3 regions of the Pseudomonas sp. MDT1-17 genome follow, and region 2 is predicted to be linked to each of the others. Evidence: riboswitches for the same ligand, from Rfam matches in the RefSeq annotation. Region 2 holds a riboswitch; each other region holds the start of a gene.

Region 1 (7,262 bases), 1.0 Mb from region 2:
GGTACATCCAGTCGTCCAATTGAACCTGATATACCTTTCCATCCACCGGTAGGCTCAGCACATATCGCCAGCGCAGTGTATTGCCTGCCACCTCACCAAGCGCCTCGCCTACCACGTCGCCAGCGGTTCCGCGCCATTGGCTAGAACCAACTGGAGTTAGCGTCCACACCCTTTTTTGCTTAGTACCATCGCTGTAAGTAAATGATTCGTCGAGGATCAGCCTGCTACCTTCGGAGTGGCCATTGATCTCCACGTGGAAGCGCTTGGTGACCTCGCCAGAACGCTTTTGAAACATACCCCAGGCTTCGACCCGGCCCTCAAAGAATTCGCGCAACTCAAGCGTGGGCGTCTCCTGTCTGTAGGTGTGCACATCCACCCGGCTGCAACTTGCAAGGCCAATGCATAGCAGCAATATCCATATCTTCAACATGTGCATTTCCTCAACGGTCTCAGGGTTTAGCTGCGCCCAACAATTGGGCGCGCAGCTCCGGGTCGCGTGTTCGGGGGTCAAGCCAGATGGAAAAAAAGGCTTTGGCGAACGCATCATCCCTCACCACATGCTGTAGGTTCTCGCCGACGTAAAAACGTGCGCCCTCTCCAGGCAAATAGACTCCAGTGATGCGGTCACCGGCGCGCACATCGACAAACGCCTGCTGCATCTCCCACTCCCAGCGGACCATCAGCTCTGAATTCAGGGAGTTGGGTGAAAGGCGACGGATTTCCTTGATGCTGGCCTCAACCAGATCATCGCGACTAATAGTGCGACTGTAGGTCAGCTCTAGCGCAAAGGGCACATCTGCACCCAGCGGTTCTCCGGCAATCAGGCGTGGGCTCCAGAGCTGCGCAGTGTAGATAGAGAAACCGAACACGCGCATCTCCCCGCTACCCATCCGACGAGCTTCGGGTAAAGCCTCGCGCCAATCAGCAAATAGTTCTGCACTCTGGAGCATCAGAACAAGACAGATAAGGTGGCGGATTAAGCGGTCCGTCTGCATAGCCATGCAAAGACCTCGTTAAGACTCAATAGACGCCTTTAAAAGTTATACCAAATTATTATTTTGTACAGCTAATACCTCAAAACCGGACCTCGAGTACGTTGGCCAGTTGTAGCAGCTGCCGAGCCTGCAAGGCTGCGTTCGGCTGCGCAGCAGTCGCAAAACCAGGCACTACGATCTATCTACTCATACACCGTCACCCGATTGCGCCCGGCATTCTTCGACGCAAACAGCGCATGGTCCGCCCAGGCGATCAGGTCGGCGTAGTTGATCGTGGGCTGGCTCAGGTCGGCCACCCCCAGGCTGATGGTGAAACGTATGCTCTGGCCGTTGTGCAGCACTTCCAGCCCTTCGACTGCCTTACGCAGACGCTCGGCGAAAACCCTTCCACCGGTCTTGTCGGTGTCCGAAAGCACCACGCCGAACTCTTCACCGCCATAACGCCCAGCCACATCGGTTTCGCGCACATGCTCGTGGATCAGCCTGGCGACTTCCTCGATGACCTTGTCGCCCGCCTGGTGACCATAGGTCTCGTTGACCCGCTTGAAGTGGTCGATATCCAACATCACCAGGCTGGTGGCATTGCCATAACGCTGGTGCCGAGCATAGGCGACTTTCAGGCTTTCTTCCCAATGACCGCGGTTGTATAAACCCGTCAGCCGATCGGTTCTGGAGAGTTGCTGCAATTGCGCATTGGCGGCCTGGAGCTGATGCCGGTTGGTGGCGACGTCGGTGACGTCATAGATCACCAGGCAAATATGGTTAATTTTGCCGTCGGTGGAGCGCAGCGGTAACAGCGTGGTGTTCTGGTACATGAACTCTTCCTGACCGGTGATCGGTTGGTAGTTCTTGAACCGCACCAGATACGGGCGCTGCTCCCAGATAGTGAACGCTGGCGTGCCCAGGGTAGCGACGCTTTCCACCTTGCGGCTGAACCATTGGCGGTCGATTTCGGGAAACAGACTTAAGAAATTCTGATTTTGTGTCAAAGTGCCCACCTTTGGGAAGCTTGTTGTAATGCACAAGTTTGGGATAGGCCTTCTGCGACCAACTTTTCGGCGCTTCATAGAGTTCATCAGGAAACACGCTGACCGCGACCGGAATGTTGACGCCCTTGACGGCGAAGAATGTCGACTTGTTCTCGTAATAAAGGGCTGACGGGCCCGACAGTGACACTCGTCGTCGATTTCGCTCAGTCGTAAACAATCAGACATCGGCCAAAGCGGTCATAGAGAGCTTTAAAGGTACGGCGAAATGTTTGCCATTGCGCGCGTCACGTAGATCTCCTTTTCTCCCACCGGCGCCACATAATGAATCGCACTGCGTGCAGCCTCGACGCCTTCCAGACGGGCGATGAACCAGGCGGCTAGATACTGCGACGACAGGCACCCTCCAGCCGTCGCGACGTTTCCCTTGGCCACGAAGGGCTGATTGAGCACTGCCACGCCGACCTCCTCGACCCACGGTTTGGTGGTCAGGTCCGTGCAGGCCGGAATGTCGTCCAGTAGGCCCAGTTTGGCAAGTATGAGCGTGCCCGAGCACTGAGCGCCCAGCAGCTGACGCGTCGAGTCGAATTTCAGGCGAGACATCAGCGTGGCGTCAGCGACGACGTCCCGGGTCTTTCTCCCACTACCCACAAGTACAGCGTCCGCACCGCATGCGTCCTCGAGCGACGTCTGCGACTCGATCAGCACGCCGTTCATCGACAGCACCTTATCCGTGGGACTGGCGATAGATACCCGCCAACCGGGCCGCTGGACCCGGTTGAGGATGCCCAGCGCGATCAGCGAGTCGAGTTCGTTGAAACCTTCGAAAGTCAGGATGGCGATGTGCATCAGGAGCCTCGTGCGAGTGGAGACGTTGTTGGCGTCATCGTAAAATCGACAATCAGTACATGCAAAAAATTGTCATGGATACATGACGACATGCCACAGCCCACAAGCTACTGATTCAGAAAGTTCACGTGCCCCCCCCACTGCCGCGAAAGTATTCGCGGCAGTGGGTGCTGATTGACAGGCAGAACAGCATCACACCCCGTTTGGATAGTTGATTAACGACTAAAGGTGAACCGCCAGGAAGGCTCGCAAAAATGGACGTTATTAAAATGGAGTCGTGTCGATTAATACCGATAAGTTGCCTGCACTGAAATTCCTTTCGCACTGTTTTCGTAGTTGGCACTGTATTCCGGTTGAAGACCGGAGTTGTTCTACTGCGATTCCCACCCAAAGCGGTCGGTGGTGATATTCGACATGATCGACTACCATGCCGGCCGCCGGTTTCCAAACGGGATTAATAGGGAATCCGAGATGCCTGACACGGCATCAAACGGAACTGCCCCCGCAACTGTAGGTGCTGAGCCTGCTCCTGAACTGCCACTGGGATCACTCCCGGGAAGGCTGGAGCCTGGCGACGACGCATCAGTCAGGAGACCTGCCGGCCAAGCAAATCACTAACCGGCGGGGTGTCCGGGAAGGACATCCTTGCGCCGAGCGTCACCTCAGTGATCGGCACTTCACTGCTTTAATGGCAGCGTTCGATGATGTGTTTCCAGTCCGTACCCCTGCTCTTGTACGGTCAAATGGAGATTGCGTCATGTTGCTGTCCCGCCCTGCCACCCTCGTCACTGCCCTGGGTCTGTCCACCCTCGCCCATGCGGCCCCGACCCACTACCCCCTGACTGTTGAGAACTGTGGCAGCACACTGACGTTTCAGCAGGCGCCGAGCCGTGCCGTGACCATTGGCCAGGCTGGCACTGAAATTCTCTACGCCATGGGCCTTGGCAACACGCTGGTCGGCACTTCGCTGTGGTTCAACGATGTGCTGGCCAAGTACAAGCCAGAGAACGACACGATCGAACGCCTGGCCGATAACGAACCGAGTTTCGAGGCGGTGATCGGCAAGCGTCCGCAGCTGGTAGCAGTGGAACTGGAGTGGATGGTTGGCCCGCAGGGCGTGGTCGGTACTCGCGAGCAGTTTCACGAACTGCAGATCCCGACCTACCTGATGCCCTCCGACTGCGAAGCCAAGGACAACCTGGTCGGTGCCGACGGCACACGTCTGGAGGCGTTCCGCATCGACAGCCTCTACAAAAGTATCAGCCAATTGGCTGAAATCTTTGACGTGCAGGAACGTGGCCAGCAGCTGAACGCCCACCTCAAAGCCAGCCTGGCCAAGTCCATTGCCACCGTACAGAACAAGGATCTTAAGCACACCAGTGCGCTGTTCTGGTTCTCCAGCGCCAGTCTGGATATCGACCCCTATGTCGCCGGGCACAAGGGCATTCCCGACTTCATGTTGAACACGTTGGGAGTGCGCAACGTGGTGGAGTCCGATGAAGAATGGCCCACCGTCGGCTGGGAAACCATCGCCAAGGCCAACCCGACCTTCCTGGTCATCGCACGCATGGATCGCCGTCGCTTCCCGGCTGACGACTATCAAAAGAAACTGCAATTCCTGCGCAGCGACCCGGTGACCCGCAACATGGACGCCGTGAAAAACAACCGCATCATCATCCTTGACGCCATGGCCATGCAGGCCAGCGTGAGAATGTTCGACGGTCTTGAAATCCTGTCATCAGCCATCAACGGCTACGACCTGCCGAAATGACCGGGACGTTGATTCGTACGCTGCTGGCATTTCTGACACTGCTGCTTGCCGTGATTGCCGGTGTGGCCATCGGTGAAACGAGCATCGAACCGAGCGTGGTGTTCCAGGTACTGGCCAACAAACTGTGGACTGCCGGTTATGTCCTCGACCCGATAGACGAAGGCATCGTCTGGAATTACCGCCTGACCCGCGCGCTGGTGGCAGCCGCCTGCGGTGCGGGCCTGGCCACCTGCGGGGTGATCTTGCAATCGCTGTTGCGCAACCCGCTGGCCGATCCTTATCTGCTCGGTATTTCCGCTGGCGCCTCGACGGGCGCGGTGCTGGTGGCATTGCTGGGCCTCGGCGGGGGGCTGATTTCGCTGTCGGTCGGGGCGTTTGCCGGTGCTGTTGCTGCCTTCGCCGTGGTTGTTTTACTGGCCCGTGCCAGCGGCTCACCTGGCGGTACCGGGCAGATCATCCTGGCGGGGATTGCCGGTTCGCAATTGTTCAATGCGCTCACGGCATTTCTGATCACCAAGTCGGCCAGTTCCGAACAGGCCCGCGGCATCATGTTCTGGTTGCTCGGCAACCTCAGCGGCGTGCGCTGGCCATCGGTGTGGCTGTCGGTGCCCGTGGCATTGACCGGTCTCGCGGTGTGCCTGTGGCACCGTCGGGCGCTGGATGCCTTCACTTTTGGCGCCGACTCAGCCGCCTCGCTCGGCATTCCGGTACGCCGAGTGCAATTTCTGTTGATCAGCTGCGCCGCACTGGTGACGGCAGTGATGGTGTCGATTGTCGGCTCCATCGGTTTCGTCGGACTGGTCATCCCCCATGCCGCGCGACTGCTGCTGGGCACCCGGCATGCGCGTCTGCTGCCGGCGAGTGCGCTGGGTGGTGCAGTGTTTCTGATCGCCGCCGATGTCCTCTCTCGAACGCTGATCAAAGGCCAGGTGATCCCGGTCGGCGTCATCACTGCACTGGTTGGTGCGCCGGTGTTCGCGTTGATCCTGATCGGTCGGAGGAATGCCCGATGAATGCAGCCTCGCCTGTTATCGACGAATCTGTACTACGTTGTTCCGCCCTCGGGTTTCATGTCCGCGACGCTGAGTTGCTGCACGACATCCACCTGGACATCCGTCGTGGTGAAACCCTGGGCCTCGTCGGGCCCAACGGTTCGGGAAAATCCACGCTGCTCAAACTGCTGGCCGGCGTGCGAATCCCCAGCCGGGGAGACATCCACCTCAACGGCCAGAGCCTCAAAACGCTGTCACGGCGAACCATCGCGCAAACCCTGGCGGTGGTTGAGCAACAGGCCGACACCCTGGATGCCATCAGTGTGTTTGATGCTGTAGCCCTGGGTCGAACGCCGTGGCTGTCGGCCTTGAGCCCGTGGTCGAGTAAGGACGATGCCATCGTCCTGCAAGCGCTGCGCGACGTCGATGCGGCGCACCTGAAAAACCGTACCTGGCACAGTCTGTCCGGCGGTGAACGTCAGCGTGTCCACATCGCTCGCGCCCTGGCCCAGCGCCCGCAGATTCTGTTGCTGGACGAACCGACCAATCACTTGGATATCCAGCATCAGCTCGCCATTCTAAAAGTTGTACAGGCACTGCCGGTGACGACATTGATTGCCCTGCATGACCTGAATCAAGCGCTGACCTGTGATCGATTGGCGGTACTGGAACGCGGCCGATTGGTCGCCCTCGGTAAGCCACTTGAGGTGCTGACCCCGCAACGCCTGCGGGACACGTTCGGCGTGCAGGCGCATTACCTGATCGACCCTTTCGACGGCGCGCAGATTCTGCGATTTCGCTCTGTTTGACTCGCTGACCAATCCCGAGCGGCGGAACTCGGGAAGGACGAACAGACGCACCACTTCCACGGCCTTTAATCCACGGTTCTGCCCAATGATTCAAAAAACCGACCTAGGCAGTACTCAAAGCAATCCAGCCATGAATCCCCACGTAAAGTCCGACACCGATGATAAGCACGCTGGACAGATAAGGTGCGCGACGCGCAACTGCGCCAAGCCAAGGCCAGCGATTGGAAGCTTGTTTAGCGCCAATGGCCGCCGCCGCACCGACGGATACCAACGTAAGCGCTAAACCAAGGCTGAAACACAGTACTAGCATGCCTCCCAAGGCGACTTCTTTGACTTGAAGGCAGAGCAGCAGAACGGTGATAGCCGCAGGGCAAGGAATCAGCCCCCCCGTCAAACCGAACATGACGATCTGGCCAGTGGTGACCTCACGATTGGTGAAGCGCTTACGGATATCGTTGGCATGGGCACGCTCATGCGCATCCTGATAACCGTCAATCGACAGTTCCAGGCCTTCCAACTCGGAGTGCTCGTGAGTGTGTCCGTGCTCCTGGTAATCCAGATCGTAATCATGGGAATGGCCTGCATGCACAAGACTCAAGCGAGCACTAAACTCATGAGGCTCAGGAATATCGGCGGTCGATTCCAGGAAACCTCCGCGCTCGACGAACGAGAACGCTTGAATGCTGCCATCTGAACGGGTAGTCGTCAGTCGAACCTGTGCCGCTGACCAGGCATGACCACTCAACACCTTCATGCGCCAGTGTGGTGGCATTCCCTGCTCGAAGATCGACATCTCGATCCGCCCGTGGCCCGTGTCAATGCGATGAGTCTCATCGTGATGAGCATGGTCATGTTCGCCA
Region 2 (7,262 bases):
CTTGTCCATGCCGTTTTCGGCCACGTTGCTGTTGGAGCCCACCGTGACGTACAGCTTGCTGCCGTCCTTGCTGGCGATGACGTTTTTGGTCCAGTGGTGATTCAGCGTACCGCCCGGCAGGTCGATCACCTTCATTGGCTGTGACTTGATCGCCGTCTCGCCGTTTTCATAGTGGAAGCGCAGCAAGCGGTCCGTGTCGGCGACGTACAGGTCATTGCCGACCAGGGTCATGCCGAAGGGCGAGTTGAGGTTTTCCAGAAACACCGTGCGGGTCTCGGCGATGCCGTCGTGGTCCTTGTCCCGCAGCAGCGTGATGCGATTCGGGCTGGGGACTGCTGCGCCGGCACGGCCCATGACTTTTTTCATGACCCAGCCTTTAACGCCTTTGCCATCATCGGGTTTCGGCGGCGCGTTGGTTTCGGCCACCAGCACGTCGCCGTTGGGCAGCACGTAGAGCCAGCGCGGGTGATCGAGGCCTTCGGCAAATGCCGACACTTGGGTGCCCGCTGCGGCAGTGGGTTTAGTGCCGTCCGGCCAGCCGATCGCCGGGGCGATGTTCACCGTCGGGATCAGGGTTTTGTTGGGTTCTGGCAGCTTGGGTGACGGGCCGGTGCCGTCGGAAATTTGCAGCCTGGAGGTTTCACCACAGGCGGCAAGCCCTCCGGCGAGCACGATGACGAGAGCGAGCTGGGGCTTGCGCATGCTGATCTTCCCTATGAATGCATTGACCTAATCAATAGAGAAGCGCAGGTGCGCGATGGTTCAACCGGTCAGCCGCGGGCTTCCTTGAACAGCACGGCGATGCCGGGGTGGTAGTTGCCGGCTTCGTTGCGCAACTTGCGATAGGCGTAGGGGAAATACCAGGCCACCGCGCAGGTGTGTTCCTTTTGCAGGTCGTCGACCATGTCCTGGAGTTCTTCCGGAGTAGCGCTTTGTTGGGCTTTTTGCGGCGCAACGAACAGGCAGCCGAGTTTCAGGTCGCTGGCGTAGCTGATGCGCTTGGCGTCGCTGGTGATGTCCTGCAATGCTTGAGTCAGGTTCAGGCCGTTGACGCGTGGCCAGCGCTGGGTCGCCTGAAGGTAAGCGCGTTCTTCGCTGGTCGCGATAAACAGATCGGCGCGGCCATTGCGTTCGCCTTCTTCGGTCTGTTTGCGGGTCGGTGCTTGTTGCAGCGTCACCATTTCCGCCATCCACGCAGCGGTGGACAGCAGGCTCAGGTTGGCTTTTTCGTCGAACCAGTAAGGCGTGTCGTTATCGCCGCGCACGGCGTTGTAGCGGTCGATACAGTCAAACCAGCGTTCCAGCACCGGGCGCAGGAATTCCAGCTTCGGATTGCTGATGATCATGCCTTGCATGGGGCTCACCCTTGTTATTGTGTTGTGAGGTTGTGGCTCTTTGATATCACTGCTGGGAGTGTGGCACAAGATTGGCGTCAGATAATTGATCGACGGCAGTTATTCGCTCGCAGGCCGCCCGTCTTCAATTGACGCTCCATCCCCAACCCTCTAACCTTCGCGGCTTGTTTCAGGTGCTCTGTGACCTTGGTCGACAGAGTGAAACAGGGAAGCCGGTGAGCGATCTCTTCAATTGATGAAGGCTCACGATCCCGGCGCTGCCCCCGCAACGGTAAATGAGTGAAGACTGCGCCTTGAGCCACTGTGTCGACTGTCGACATGGGAAGGCGCGCAGTCAGGCGAATCGCCGCTCATGAGCCCGGAGACCGGCCTGATCCATCCAGCGGCATCACGGTGGGCGATGCCAGGCTTTTTGCCGTCTATTCTTGTGCCTGCCCGCCGTTATCCAGCCTCAACGGAGAGCTCCCCATGACTGATACCCCCGATCGTGACGAACGTCATCTGGCGCGCATGCTGCGCAAAAAAGCCGTGATCGACGAACGCATCGCCAACTCCCCGAATGAATGCGGCCTGCTGCTGGTGCTGACCGGCAACGGCAAAGGCAAAAGCAGTTCGGCCTTCGGCATGCTCGCCCGGTCCATGGGCCACGGCATGCAGTGTGGCGTGGTGCAGTTCATCAAGGGGCGCAACAGCACCGGCGAAGAACTGTTCTTCCGGCGCTTCCCGGAACAGGTGCGTTTTCATGTGATGGGCGAGGGCTTCACCTGGGAAACCCAGGATCGCCAGCGAGACATCGCCGCCGCTGAAGCGGCGTGGGCGGTGTCCCGCGAATTGCTGCGTGATCCGTCGATTGGCTTGGTGGTGCTGGATGAGTTGAACATTGCGCTCAAGCACGGTTACCTCGATCTGGATCAGGTGCTCAGCGATTTGCAGGCGCGTCCGCCGATGCAGCATGTGGTGGTCACCGGTCGCGGCGCCAAACCTGAAATGATCGAACTGGCCGACACGGTCACCGAAATGGGCGTGATCAAGCACGCGTTCCAGGCCGGGATCAAAGCGCAAAAAGGCGTCGAGCTGTGAATACTACTTTATGAAAATCAGCCGTCACTGCCCGGCGGTGCTGATTGCCGCGCCGGCCTCCGGTCAGGGCAAGACCACCGTCACTGCCGCGCTGGCCCGTTTGCATCACAAGCAGGGGCGCAAAGTTCGTGTGTTCAAGTGCGGCCCGGACTTTCTCGACCCGATGATTCTCGAGCGCGCCAGCGGTGCGCCGGTGTTTCAACTGGACATGTGGATGGTCGGCGAGCAGGAAAGTCGTCGTCTGTTGTGGGAAGCCGCCGGCGAAGCCGATCTGATTCTCATCGAAGGCGTCATGGGGTTGTTTGACGGTACGCCGTCCAGCGCTGATCTGGCGCGGCATTTCGGTGTGCCGGTGCTGGGTGTGATCGACGGCACCGCCATGGCCCAGACCTTTGGCGCACTGGCGTTGGGGTTGGCGCGCTATCAGCCGGATTTGCCGTTTGCCGGTGTGCTGGCCAACCGCGTCGGCACCCTGCGTCATGCGCAATTGCTTGAAGGCAGCCTCACTGAAGGTTTGCGCTGGTACGGCGCCTTGTCCCGGGAAACCGGGATCGAATTGCCTAGTCGACACCTCGGGCTGGTTCAGGCCAGCGAGTTGAACGATCTCGATCTGCGTCTCGATGCGGCGGCCGATGCACTGGCCAGCAGTTGCGAGGTCGCGCTGCCACCGGCGGTGGAATTCGCGGCTCCTGATGTGATCGCTGCCGAACCGTTGCTGGCCGGTGTGCGAATTGCCGTGGCCCGTGACGAAGCGTTTGCCTTCACCTACGGCGCAAGCCTCGACCTGCTGCGCGCCATGGGGGCCGAATTGCTGTTTTTCTCGCCGATCCGTGACGCGCAATTGCCGGAGGCAGACAGCCTTTATCTGCCAGGCGGTTATCCCGAATTGCACCATGTGGCACTGTCACAGAACAGCACAATGCTGAGCGCAATCCGTGCTCACCATGCGGCGGGTAAACCGTTGTTGGCCGAGTGTGGCGGCATGCTCTATTTGCTCGATTCATTGACCGATGTCGAGGGCACTCGCGCTGAATTGGTCGGCTTGCTGGCGGGGGATGCGGTGATGCAAAAGCGTCTGGCCGCATTGGCGTTGCAGGCAGTCGAGTTGCCGGAAGGCTTATTACGCGGCCACACCTATCACCACTCGTTGACCAGCACCGAATTGGAGCCGATTGCCCGGGGCCTGAGCCCTAACGGCGGGCGCGGGGCGGAGGCGGTTTATCGTAAGGGGCGGATGACCGCCTCTTATGTACACTTCTATTTCCCGTCCAATCCATCGGCGGTTGCTGCACTGTTTGCGCCTGATCTTGAGGCCGCCTTCGCGAGCAGGCTCGCTCCCACAGTAGAAAGTGGGTTGGCTGAAGAAACGCGGTCCACTGTGGGAGCGAGCCTGCTCGCGAAGAGGCCATGACTGACTACGCATTCTCCGAAGCTGAACGCGAAGCGGTTTATCGGGCAATTGCCGAACGCCGTGACATGCGCCACTTCAGCGGCGGCACCGTCGAGCCCGAGTTGTTACGACGCCTGCTCGAAACCGCACATCAGGCACCGAGTGTCGGCCTGATGCAGCCCTGGCGGTTCATCCGCATCAGCGATCGAGCCCTGCGCGGCAAGATCCAGTCACTGGTGGAAGAGGAACGCATCCGCACCGCCGAAGCCCTCGGCGAGCGCACCGACGAATTCATGAAGCTGAAAGTCGAAGGCATCAACGACTGCGCCGAGGTGCTGGTCGCCGCGCTCATGGACGATCGCGAGCGCCATATCTTTGGCCGTCGCACCTTGCCGGAAATGGACATGGCCTCGTTGTCCTGCGCGATCCAGAACCTCTGGCTGGCCTCCCGCGCTGAAGGATTGGGCATGGGCTGGGTCTCACTGTTCGAGCCGCAAGCCCTGGCAGACCTGCTGGGTTTGCCGGCCGGTGCCAAGCCCTTGGCCGTTCTTTGCCTGGGGCCGGTCAAGGCATTCTATCCAGCGCCGATGCTGGTACTCGAAGGCTGGGCGCAGGCGCGTCCGCTCAGTGAACTGCTGTACGAAAATTATTGGGGAGTGAGTCAATGAGTGTGGCGTTGTTGAGTGTCGCCGCGGTTGCGCTGGATGCGCTGCTGGGTGAACCCAAACGCTGGCATCCGCTGGTGGCGTTCGGCCGTTTTGCCGACCGCATCGAGCAACGTTTCAACTCCGGCGGTCGCGGTTGGCGTAGCCACGGCGTCACCGCCTGGGTGATCGCGGTGTTGCCGCTGACGTTGCTGGCGACTGCATTTTCCTGGGCGCCTTATGTCGGTTGGCTGGTCGAGATTCTGGCGCTGTACTGCGCCCTCGGCCTGCGCAGCCTCGGTGAACACGTCGAACCGGTGGCCAAGGCGCTGCGCAGCGATGATCTGGACGAGGCGCGCAAACGTGTCGGTTACCTGGTGAGTCGCCAGACCAGCGAACTGGATAAAACCGAAGTCGCCCGCGCCGCCACCGAATCCGTATTGGAGAATGGCAGCGACGCGGTGTTTGCCGCGTTGTTCTGGTTTGCCGTGGCGGGTGCACCCGGCGTGGTGCTCTATCGTTTGAGCAACACCCTCGACGCGATGTGGGGCTATCGCAACGAACGCTTCGAACGTTTCGGCTGGGCGGCGGCGAAGATCGACGACGTCCTCAACTACATTCCTGCACGCCTGGTGGCGCTGACCTACGCGCTGCTGGGCAAAACCCGACTCGCTCTGAAGTGTTGGCGCACCCAAGGCCCGACCTGGGACAGTCCGAATGCCGGCCCGGTGATGGCGGCCGGTGCCGGTGCGCTTGGCGTCGAATTGGGTGGGGCGGCGATTTATCACGGTGAATTGCATCAGCGTCCACAACTGGGCGAAGGCGTGCCGGCGGATGCCGATTCCATCGACCGTGGCTGGCAATTGGTCCAGCGCGGGGTATGGTTATGGTTGCTGATCCTCTGCGTGGGGGCTGAATTCTATGCTTGAACACGGTGGTCGGTTACGCAAGGCGGCGCTCGAATACGGCATCGCCGAAGCCGATTGGCTCGACCTGTCCAGCGGCCTCGCACCTTGGCCGTTTCCGGTGCCGCAGATCCCGTTGCGGGCCTGGGCGCGTTTGCCGGAAACCGATGACGGTCTGGAGAAGGCAGCCTGTGATTATTACGGCGCCGCTCACGTGCTGCCGGTGGCCGGCTCGCAAATGGCGATCCAGTTACTGCCGCGTTTGCGCCGTGCGGGCAAGGTCGGCGTGCTCTCGCCGAGTTACGCCGAACACGCCGAAGCGTGGCGACGCAACGGCTACATCGTGCGTGAAGTGCTGGAGCAGGAAGTCGACTTCTACCTCGACAGCCTCGACGTGCTGGTGGTGGTCAACCCGAACAATCCTACTGGCCTGAGCCTGACACGGAGTCGGCTGCTGGACTGGCACTCGCGGCTGGCCCAGCGCGGTGGCTGGCTGGTGGTGGACGAGGCGTTCATGGACAACACGCCGCCGCTGAGCCTGGCACCTTTTGCCCATCAGGTCGGATTGATCGTGTTGCGTTCCTTCGGCAAGTTTTTCGGTCTGGCCGGTGTGCGCCTGGGTTTCGTGCTGGCCGAGCGCAAGTTGCTAAAATTGCTGGCCGAGCAAGTGGGACCGTGGGCGGTCAGTGGGCCGACTCGGGTGCTGGGGCAGGCCTGTCTGCTGGATACCGAAGGGCATGCCCGACAACGGGTTCGCGCTGAAGTGGCCAGTGAGCGTCTGGCGCTGCTGCTTGAACAGCACGGTTTCAAACCCCTGGGCGGCTGCGCCTTGTTTCAATGGCTGATCACCGAACGCGCCGAAGCGCTGCATGAGTTCATGGCCCGGCGCGGCATTCTGCTGCGCTTGTTCACGCACAACAGCAGCCTGCGTTTCGGCTTGCCCGCCGATGAAACCGACTGGACACGTCTCGCGCAAGCGTTCGAAGCCTACGCCAAGGAAAGCCAATGACTACATTGATGGTGCAGGGCACCACTTCTGACGCCGGTAAAAGCACGCTGGTGACGGCGTTGTGCCGCTGGGTCACGCGTCAGGGCGTCAGCGTCGTGCCGTTCAAGCCGCAGAACATGGCGCTCAACAGTGCCGTGACCGCCGACGGTGGCGAGATCGGTCGCGCGCAAGCGGTGCAGGCTCAGGCCGCCAACCTTGAGCCGCACACCGACATGAATCCCGTGTTGCTCAAACCCAACAGTGATACCGGCGCCCAAGTGATCATCCATGGTCGTGCGGTCACGACGATGAACGCTGTTGCCTATCACGACTACAAAACCATCGCCATGCAAGCGGTGCTGGCCTCTCATGAACGGTTGAGTGCGGCGTATCCGGTGGTCATGGTCGAAGGCGCGGGCTCGCCGGCCGAGATCAATCTGCGCGCCGGCGACATCGCCAATATGGGCTTTGCCGAGGCGGTGGATTGCCCGGTGGTGCTGATCGCCGACATCAATCGCGGCGGGGTTTTCGCGCATCTGGTGGGCACCCTGGAACTGCTGTCGCCCAGCGAGCAGGCGCGGGTCAAAGGCTTCATCATCAACCGTTTTCGCGGCGACATCGCCTTGCTGCAACCGGGCCTCGACTGGCTGGAAGCACGCACCGGCAAACCGGTGGTCGGCGTGCTGCCTTACGTGATGGACCTGCACCTTGAAGCCGAGGACGGCATCGACCAGCGTCAGACCGACAAGGCCGATCAGGTGCTGAAAGTGCTGGTGCCGGTACTGCCGCGCATCAGCAACCACACCGATTTTGACCCGCTGCGCCTGCACCCGCAGGTGGACCTGCAATTCATCGGCCCCGGCCAGACGATTCCACCGGCCGACCTGATTATTCTCCCCG
Region 3 (7,262 bases), 880 kb from region 2:
CAGCACCGCTTGCACTTGGCTCAGGCGCTGAGCGAACTGCTCTCGCGCCGCGGTGCCTTCGTCAGAACCGCCGTAAGCGTAGCCACCCCAGTTCAGATAAACCTCGGCCAGGTCATCGCGGCTTTGCCACAGACGACCATCGATGGCGCCCTGCACGCCCGCGCCGTAAGCGCCCGGTTTGGCGCCAAAGATGCGCCAACCGGCCTGACGCCTGGCCGCATCTTCATCAAGCCCCGATTGCATCAACGCTTCGCGCTCCGCCCGCACCTTGGCAGCCAGGGGGTTGAGGTCGTCCGGCTCGTCAAGGGCGGCGACCGCTTGCACGGCGGCGTCGAACAGACGGATCAAGTTGGCAAAGGCATCGCGAAAGAATCCGGACACGCGCAAGGTCACGTCCACGCGCGGACGGTCCAGCAGACTCAGCGGCAGAATTTCGAAATCGTCGACCCGATGACTGCCCGTCGCCCAGACCGGGCGCACGCCCATCAACGCCATGGCCTGGGCGATGTCGTCGCCGCCGGTGCGCATGGTCGCGGTGCCCCACACCGACAAGCCGAGTTGGCGCAGATGATCGCCATGGTCTTGCAGGTGTCGTTCAAGAATCAGGTTGGCCGACTGGAAACCGATACGCCACGCGGTGGTGGTCGGCAGGTTACGCACGTCCACCGAGTAGAAATTGCGCCCGGTCGGCAGCACGTCGAGTCGACCGCGACTCGGCGCACCGCTGGGGCCGGCCGGCACGAAGCGACCGCTGAGGGCGTCGAGCAGACCGCGCAGTTCCGCCGGACCGCAAGCATCCAGCCGTGGCGCGACGACGTCACGCAGGCTGTCGATGATCGCGCTTACCTCGGACCAATCCGCCTTTTGTGGGAGCGAGCCTGCTCGCGAAAGCGGTGGGTCAATCGACATCAATGTTGAATGTTCAATCGCTTCGCGAGCAGGCTCGCTACCACAGGGTCCGGGTTTGGCTTGAGGCTGGTTCAAAGCCTGCTCGATCAGTTGAGCGGCGAACAGTTCGAGGCGTTCGCGGGTATCACCGGCAGTGCGCCAGACTTCATCGTTAAGTGATTGCAGCTCAACGGGACGCGGTCCGGCCCACGGCTCGGCCAGCGCGCAATCCAGCGGATCAAACCCCAGCTCAAACGCCTTGGCCAGCGCCCGCAACAGACTCGATTGCGCCCCACGACCATCGCCACGGGGGATCCGCAACAGGGCCAACAACGTATCAATGCGCAAACGCCCGGTCGGCGACTCGCCGAACACATGCAAACCATCGCGGATCTGCGACTCTTTCAAGTCGCACAAATACGTGTCCAGACGCGGCAACCAGATCGCCGCATCGGCATCACTGTCGAGTTTTTCGTCCAGCTGCAGTTCGCGGTCGATGTGCGTCTCGCGCACTAGCTGCAGGATGTCGCGCTGCAATTCCCGGGCACGGCGCGGATCGAGCAATTGTGCTTCGTAATATTCGTCGGCGAGTAATTCGAGGTTGCGCAACGGGCCGTAGGTTTCGGCGCGCGTCAGCGGCGGCATCAGGTGATCGATGATCACGGCCTGGGTGCGGCGCTTGGCCTGGGCACCCTCGCCCGGGTCGTTGACGATAAACGGATAGATGTTCGGCAGCGGCCCGAGCAGCGCATCCGGCCAGCAGCTCTGCGACAGCCCGACGCCCTTGCCCGGCAGCCATTCGAGATTGCCGTGCTTGCCGACATGAATCACGCCGTGGGCGCCGTAGGTGTTACGCAACCAGAAGTAGAACGCCAGATAACCGTGCGGCGGCACCAGGTCCGGGTCGTGATACACCGCGCTCGGATCCACCTGATAACCGCGCGCCGGTTGAATGCCGACGAAGGTCAGGCCAAAGCGCAGCCCGGCGATCATCATTCGCCCGCCCCGGCACATCGGATCGCTTTCGGGCGTGCCCCAACGTTCCAGCACAGCCTGACGGTTGGATTCGGGCAAGGCGTCGAACATCAGCAGGTAGTCATCCATCGCCAGGCTTTGCTGACAGGGACGCTGGTCAAGGGTGTCGAGGTCGTTGCTGACGCCACCGAGCAATTGCTGGATCAACGCGGTGCCCGTGTCCGGCAATTCGGCGGGCAGCGGATAACCTTCTTTATGCAGCGCGCGCAGGATATTCAGCGCGGCGGCCGGGGTATCGAGGCCCACCCCGTTACCGATACGCCCATTACGGGTCGGGTAGTTGGCGAGGATCAGGGCGATGCGCTTCTCGCCATTGGGCACACGCGCCAGATCAATCCAGCGCCGCGCCAGTTCGGCGACAAAATCCATGCGTTCAGGTTGCGGTCGGTAGCAGACCACATCCGACTGGCTGCGCTCGCTGCGCCAGGCCAGGTCCTTGAAGCTGATCGGCCGGCTGATGATCCGCCCGTCCAGTTCCGGCAGCGCGATGTGCATCGCCAAATCACGTGGACCGAGGCCTTGTTCGCTGGCGCGCCAAGCAGGCTCGTTGTCCTGGGCGCAAATCGCCTGGATCACCGGGATGTTGCGGCGAAACGGTCGCAGGTGCGGCGCTTCGGGGCTGGATTGCGCGAAACCGGTGGTGTTGAGAATCACCCCCGCCTCAACTTCGTCCAGCAGGTCCTCGACCACCGTCAGGCAGCCGGGTTCTTTCAAACTGGCCAGCGCAATCGGCAATGGGTTCAGCCCCGCCGCCTGCAAGCGCTGACAGAAAATATCGATGAAACCGGTGTTCGCCGCCTGCAAATGCGAACGGTAAAACAACACCGCCGCCACCGGTTGATCGGCCTGCCAGTCGGCTTGCCAATCGTGAAGGTCTGCGGGGCTTTTTTGCGGATGGTAGATCGCCGTGCGCGGCAGGGTTTGCGGCTCGGCCCAGGCGTAGTCGCGTTCCAGCCAACGATCGGCAAGGCAGCGGAAAAAATCCAGGGCATTGCTCATGCCGCCCTGACGCAAAAACTGCCAAAGCCGATCGCGGTCGCAGGCAGCCACGGTGCTCAGGTCGCTGAGTTCCGGGTCCGGACGGTCATCGCCGGGCACCAGAATCAGCTGCACGCCGCGCTGCGACAACTCCACCAAGCGCTCCACGCCATAACGCCAATAAGCGATGCCGCCATGGAGCGAGATCAGAATCACCTTGGCGTGGCGCAACACTTCGTCGACATACAGATCGACTGAGGCGTGGTTCTGCACCTGCATCGGGTTGGCCAGACGCACGCTCGGGTAATCGTCGGGCAACTGCTGCGCCGCTTCGGCGAGTAGCGCGAGGCTGGAGTCGCCGCTGCACAGGATCACCAGCTCGGCGGGGGTTTGTCCAAGGTCGGCAATGTTGTCATCCGACACGAAACCGCCGGGCTGGGTCCTGAGCAGGTGCATGGCTTAAACGCTGAGCGCAGCGCGCAATTGCGTTTCGATTAGCATTCCGTCCAGCTCCTGGCCGATCAATACCAGGCGCGTGGTGCGCGCTTCATCGGCGCCCCACTGACGGTCGAAATGCTTGTCGAAACGTGTGCCCACGCCCTGGATCAACAGGCGCATCGGTTTGTTCGGAATCGCCGCAAAACCTTTGACGCGCAAGATGCCGTGTTGGACCACCAGTTGAGTCAGCGCGTCCAGCAGCAGGCTTTCGTCTGCCTGAGGCAGTTCGATGGAGATCGAATCGAAAGCATCGTGGTCGTGATCGTCTTCACCTTCATGGTGGTGATCGTGATGGCTGTGACGGCTGTCGATGTGTTCTTCGGAACCGGCGCCGAGGCCGATCAGCACGTCCAGAGGCACGCGACCGCTGCTGGCTTCGATGACTTTTACGGCGGGCGGCAATTCTTCCGCGACTTCCAGGCGTACACGGGCCAGGTCTTCAGGGCTGATCAGGTCGGCCTTGTTGAGGATCACCAGGTCGGCGCTGGCCAGTTGGTCGGCGAACAGTTCGTGCAGCGGCGATTCGTGGTCCAGGTTCGGATCGAGTTTGCGCTGGGCATCGACCTGATCCGGGAAAGCCGCGAAGGTGCCGGCGGCGACCGCTGGGCTGTCGACCACGGTGATGACCGCGTCAACGGTGCAGGCGCTGCGGATTTCTGGCCACTGGAAGGCTTGCACCAACGGTTTTGGCAGGGCCAGACCCGAAGTTTCGATGAGGATGTGGTCGAGGTCGCCGCGACGGGCGACCAATTCGCGCATCACTGGGAAGAACTCTTCCTGGACGGTGCAGCACAGGCAGCCGTTGGCCAGTTCATAGACGCGGCCGTTGGCTTCTTCTTCAGTGCAACCGATGGAGCACTGCTTGAGGATTTCGCCGTCGATGCCCAGCTCGCCGAACTCGTTGACGATCACCGCGATACGGCGGCCCTGAGCATTGTCGAGCATGTGCCGCAGCAACGTGGTTTTGCCCGAGCCGAGGAAGCCGGTAACGATGGTGACGGGGAGTTTGGCCAGTGTTTTCATCGGATGCCCTTTGGCAAGGTGGCGGGCATACGGGACGACGACCGGCAACGCGGACGCGCGTGCCTGAAGAGTTCGCCACCGGATCACCCCGCCCGGTTGAAAGTGAGAATCTGTGTCGAGGCAGGTCTCCTGGCTGACGGCTTGCCAGTCGTTCGACTGACGTTGGCTGCGCCTTCCCGCGGGCCCGATAGACAGGGCTTGCAGTGGCGTGGCAGCCAACAGAACCGTTCACAGTTGCGGGGGCAGCCGCGGCATCGACCGCGTTCCCTTCTTAGCTTCGGCAGACGCCGAAGAACCTCGAAAGCGCAAGGCTACGCATCGTCTTGGAGCGGGTCAATGTCTGTAGGAGCTGCCGAAGGCTGCGATCTTTTGATTTTAAAAAACAAGATCAAAAGATCGCAGCCTTCGGCAGCTCCTACAAAGAGCCAATCATCTTTCGGTTCCAAGTGAGAACCCTTGCCAATTGACGCCCAACCCCCGCCCATGCTCTCCTACGCACTTTGTTACGGGTGCCCTTCACAGGGTGAAACGGGAAACCGGTGAATCATGTGCTTTACTCTAAAGCCATGTCAGTCCGGTGCTGCCCCCGCAACGGTAAGCGAGCGAAGCGTCAGATCCACTGTGCCAGTCGTTCGGCATGGGAAGGTGATGCTTGCAGGTCAAGGCGAAAGCCAGCGCCCCTCGTGAGCCCGGAGACCGGCCCGCAACACAAAGTGACCATTACGATCACTGAATAACAAACCCGCGGTGGGCGGGCGCTGTTTGAACCTCTGCGCGCCCGACTCGCAGGGTCTCCCATGCGCTCTAATTCACCCACTGACAGACCAGAGGGAAGCGCCATGTCGATCATCAGCAGCACCGGCAGCAACACCGATAAGAGCTCCGCCAGCACCACCACGACCCTGACTCAGCGCCTGACCGCCGCTGTGTGTGCGTCGATCCTTGGTGCGTGCCTGGTGTATTTCGCCGGTTTCTCGCACATCGAAGCGGTGCACAATGCCGCGCACGATACCCGCCACAGCTCTGCATTCCCGTGCCATTGAGACCTGTCGACATGATCAAGCGTATTGCGCAAACCGCAGGGTTCACCGGGCTGCTGGCCGCCCTGTTGCTGACCCTGCTGCAAAGTTTCTGGGTGGCGCCGCTGATTCTGCAGGCCGAGACTTACGAAAAATCCGAGCCCGCCGCTGTTGAACTTCACGAACACGCCTCGGGTGCTGTCGCCGCTCACACTCACGATGCCCAAGCCTGGGAGCCGGAAGACGGTTGGCAGCGCGTGCTGTCGACCACGGGTGGCAACCTGGTGGTAGCGGTCGGTTTCGCCCTGATGCTCGCCGGTCTTTACACCTTGCGCGCACCGACTCGCACGTCCCAAGGCCTGCTCTGGGGCCTGGCCGGTTATGCGACGTTCGTGCTGGCACCTACCCTCGGTCTGCCGCCTGAGCTACCAGGCACTGCCGCTGCTGATTTGGCGCAACGGCAGATCTGGTGGATCAGCACTGCCGCCTCCACTGCAGTCGGCATCGCATTGATCGTGTTCAGCCGCCACTGGTTGATGAAAGTGCTCGGCGTGGCCATTCTGGCCGTTCCTCACGTGATCGGCGCACCACAACCGGAAGTCCACTCGATGCTGGCTCCAGAAGCCTTGGAAGCTCAGTTCGAAATCGCTTCGCAGCTGACCAACGTCGCGTTCTGGCTGGCCCTGGGCCTGATCAGTGCCTGGTTGTTCCGCCGCAAAAGCGATGGCCAATACCACGCATGACTGACACCAGCACAGCGCCGACCCTGGTGGTCGGTCTGGGCTGCCAGCGCGGCTGCCCCGTCAGCACGTTGCGGGCGCTGCTCGATCAGGCGTTACAGGCTCATAAAATCGAACTTCACCAGATCAAGGCGCTGGCCAGCATCGACCTGAAGCGCGAAGAACCTGGTTTGATCGAATTGGCCGCACAACTCGCACTGCCACTGAAGTACTTCAGCAGCGAACAACTGGCCGGCTATCAACCGCAGCTCAGCCACCGCTCGGACATCGCGTTCGAACGCACCGGCTGCTACGGCGTCGCGGAAAGTGCCGCCCTGGCCTTGGCCGAACAGTTGGCCCAGGCGCCGGCAAAATTGCTGATCTCACGACAAAAATATGCCCAGGCCACCTTGGCATTGGCCTGCGTCGCCTAAAATCCCCGATAATCCCCGCTTTCGATCATGAGCAATCTTCATCTGAAGCCTTGCCCTGCCCCTTTTTTTCACAGGAACCGACGATGACCGTTTACTTCATTGGCGCAGGTCCCGGCGACCCGGAACTGATCACCGTAAAAGGCCAACGGCTGATTCGCAGCTGCCCGGTGATCATCTACGCCGGCTCCCTGGTGCCTGCCGCCGTGTTGGAAGGCCATCGCGCCGAACACGTGGTCAACAGCGCCGAACTGCATCTGGAACAGATCATCGAGCTGATCAAGACCGCCCATGCCAATGGCCAGGACGTGGCCCGGGTGCATTCCGGCGATCCGAGTCTTTACGGTGCCATTGGCGAGCAGATTCGCTACCTGCGCGAACTCGACATCCCGTTTGAAATCATTCCCGGCGTGACGGCCACGGCGGCCTGCGCGGCACTGTTGGGCGCCGAACTGACATTACCCGATGTGTCGCAAAGCGTGATCCTGACCCGCTACGCCGACAAGACCGCCATGCCCGCGGGCGAAGCGCTGGGCAGCCTGGCGCAGCACGGGGCGACCATGGCGATTCATCTGGGGGTCAATCATCTGGAGAAAATCCTGGTTGAATTGCTGCCGCATTACGGCGCGGACTGCCCGATTGCGGTGATTCACCGGGCGACCTGGCCGGAT

What was found. Region 2 has a riboswitch for cobalamin ahead of cobO (cob(I)yrinic acid a,c-diamide adenosyltransferase). Riboswitches for the same ligand answer to the same signal wherever they lie in the genome.
Region 1: linked by a shared signal. The riboswitch ahead of ACYZTX_RS15365 (ABC transporter substrate-binding protein) and the one ahead of cobO (cob(I)yrinic acid a,c-diamide adenosyltransferase) in region 2 are both predicted to bind cobalamin.
Region 3: linked by a shared signal. The riboswitch ahead of ACYZTX_RS14810 (CbtB domain-containing protein) and the one ahead of cobO (cob(I)yrinic acid a,c-diamide adenosyltransferase) in region 2 are both predicted to bind cobalamin.

Annotation. Positions count from the first base shown of each region.
Region 1 covers NZ_JBUBVM010000001.1:3,331,660-3,338,921, reverse strand. The annotation lists gene ACYZTX_RS15385 (DUF3833 domain-containing protein) at 1-430, opposite strand, end outside; gene ACYZTX_RS15380 (chalcone isomerase family protein) at 450-1,001, opposite strand; gene ACYZTX_RS15375 (GGDEF domain-containing protein) at 1,178-1,984, opposite strand; gene ACYZTX_RS15370 (DJ-1/PfpI family protein) at 2,234-2,830, opposite strand; cobalamin riboswitch at 3,245-3,447, shown strand; gene ACYZTX_RS15365 (ABC transporter substrate-binding protein) at 3,588-4,601, shown strand; gene ACYZTX_RS15360 (FecCD family ABC transporter permease) at 4,598-5,614, shown strand; gene ACYZTX_RS15355 (ABC transporter ATP-binding protein) at 5,611-6,402, shown strand; gene ACYZTX_RS15350 (nickel/cobalt efflux transporter) at 6,506-7,262, opposite strand, start outside.
Region 2 covers NZ_JBUBVM010000001.1:2,317,704-2,324,965, forward strand. The annotation lists gene ACYZTX_RS10765 (PQQ-dependent sugar dehydrogenase) at 1-702, opposite strand, end outside; gene ACYZTX_RS10770 (hypothetical protein) at 771-1,355, opposite strand; cobalamin riboswitch at 1,510-1,743, shown strand; gene cobO (cob(I)yrinic acid a,c-diamide adenosyltransferase) at 1,824-2,435, shown strand; gene ACYZTX_RS10780 (cobyrinate a,c-diamide synthase) at 2,446-3,846, shown strand; gene bluB (5,6-dimethylbenzimidazole synthase) at 3,843-4,493, shown strand; gene cbiB (adenosylcobinamide-phosphate synthase CbiB) at 4,490-5,398, shown strand; gene cobD (threonine-phosphate decarboxylase CobD) at 5,391-6,383, shown strand; gene ACYZTX_RS10800 (cobyric acid synthase) at 6,380-7,262, shown strand, end outside.
Region 3 covers NZ_JBUBVM010000001.1:3,196,484-3,203,745, reverse strand. The annotation lists gene cobN (cobaltochelatase subunit CobN) at 1-3,357, opposite strand, end outside; gene cobW (cobalamin biosynthesis protein CobW) at 3,361-4,422, opposite strand; cobalamin riboswitch at 4,525-4,737, opposite strand; cobalamin riboswitch at 4,913-5,141, shown strand; gene ACYZTX_RS14810 (CbtB domain-containing protein) at 5,262-5,465, shown strand; gene ACYZTX_RS14805 (CbtA family protein) at 5,477-6,184, shown strand; gene ACYZTX_RS14800 (cobalamin biosynthesis protein) at 6,181-6,594, shown strand; gene cobM (precorrin-4 C(11)-methyltransferase) at 6,678-7,262, shown strand, end outside.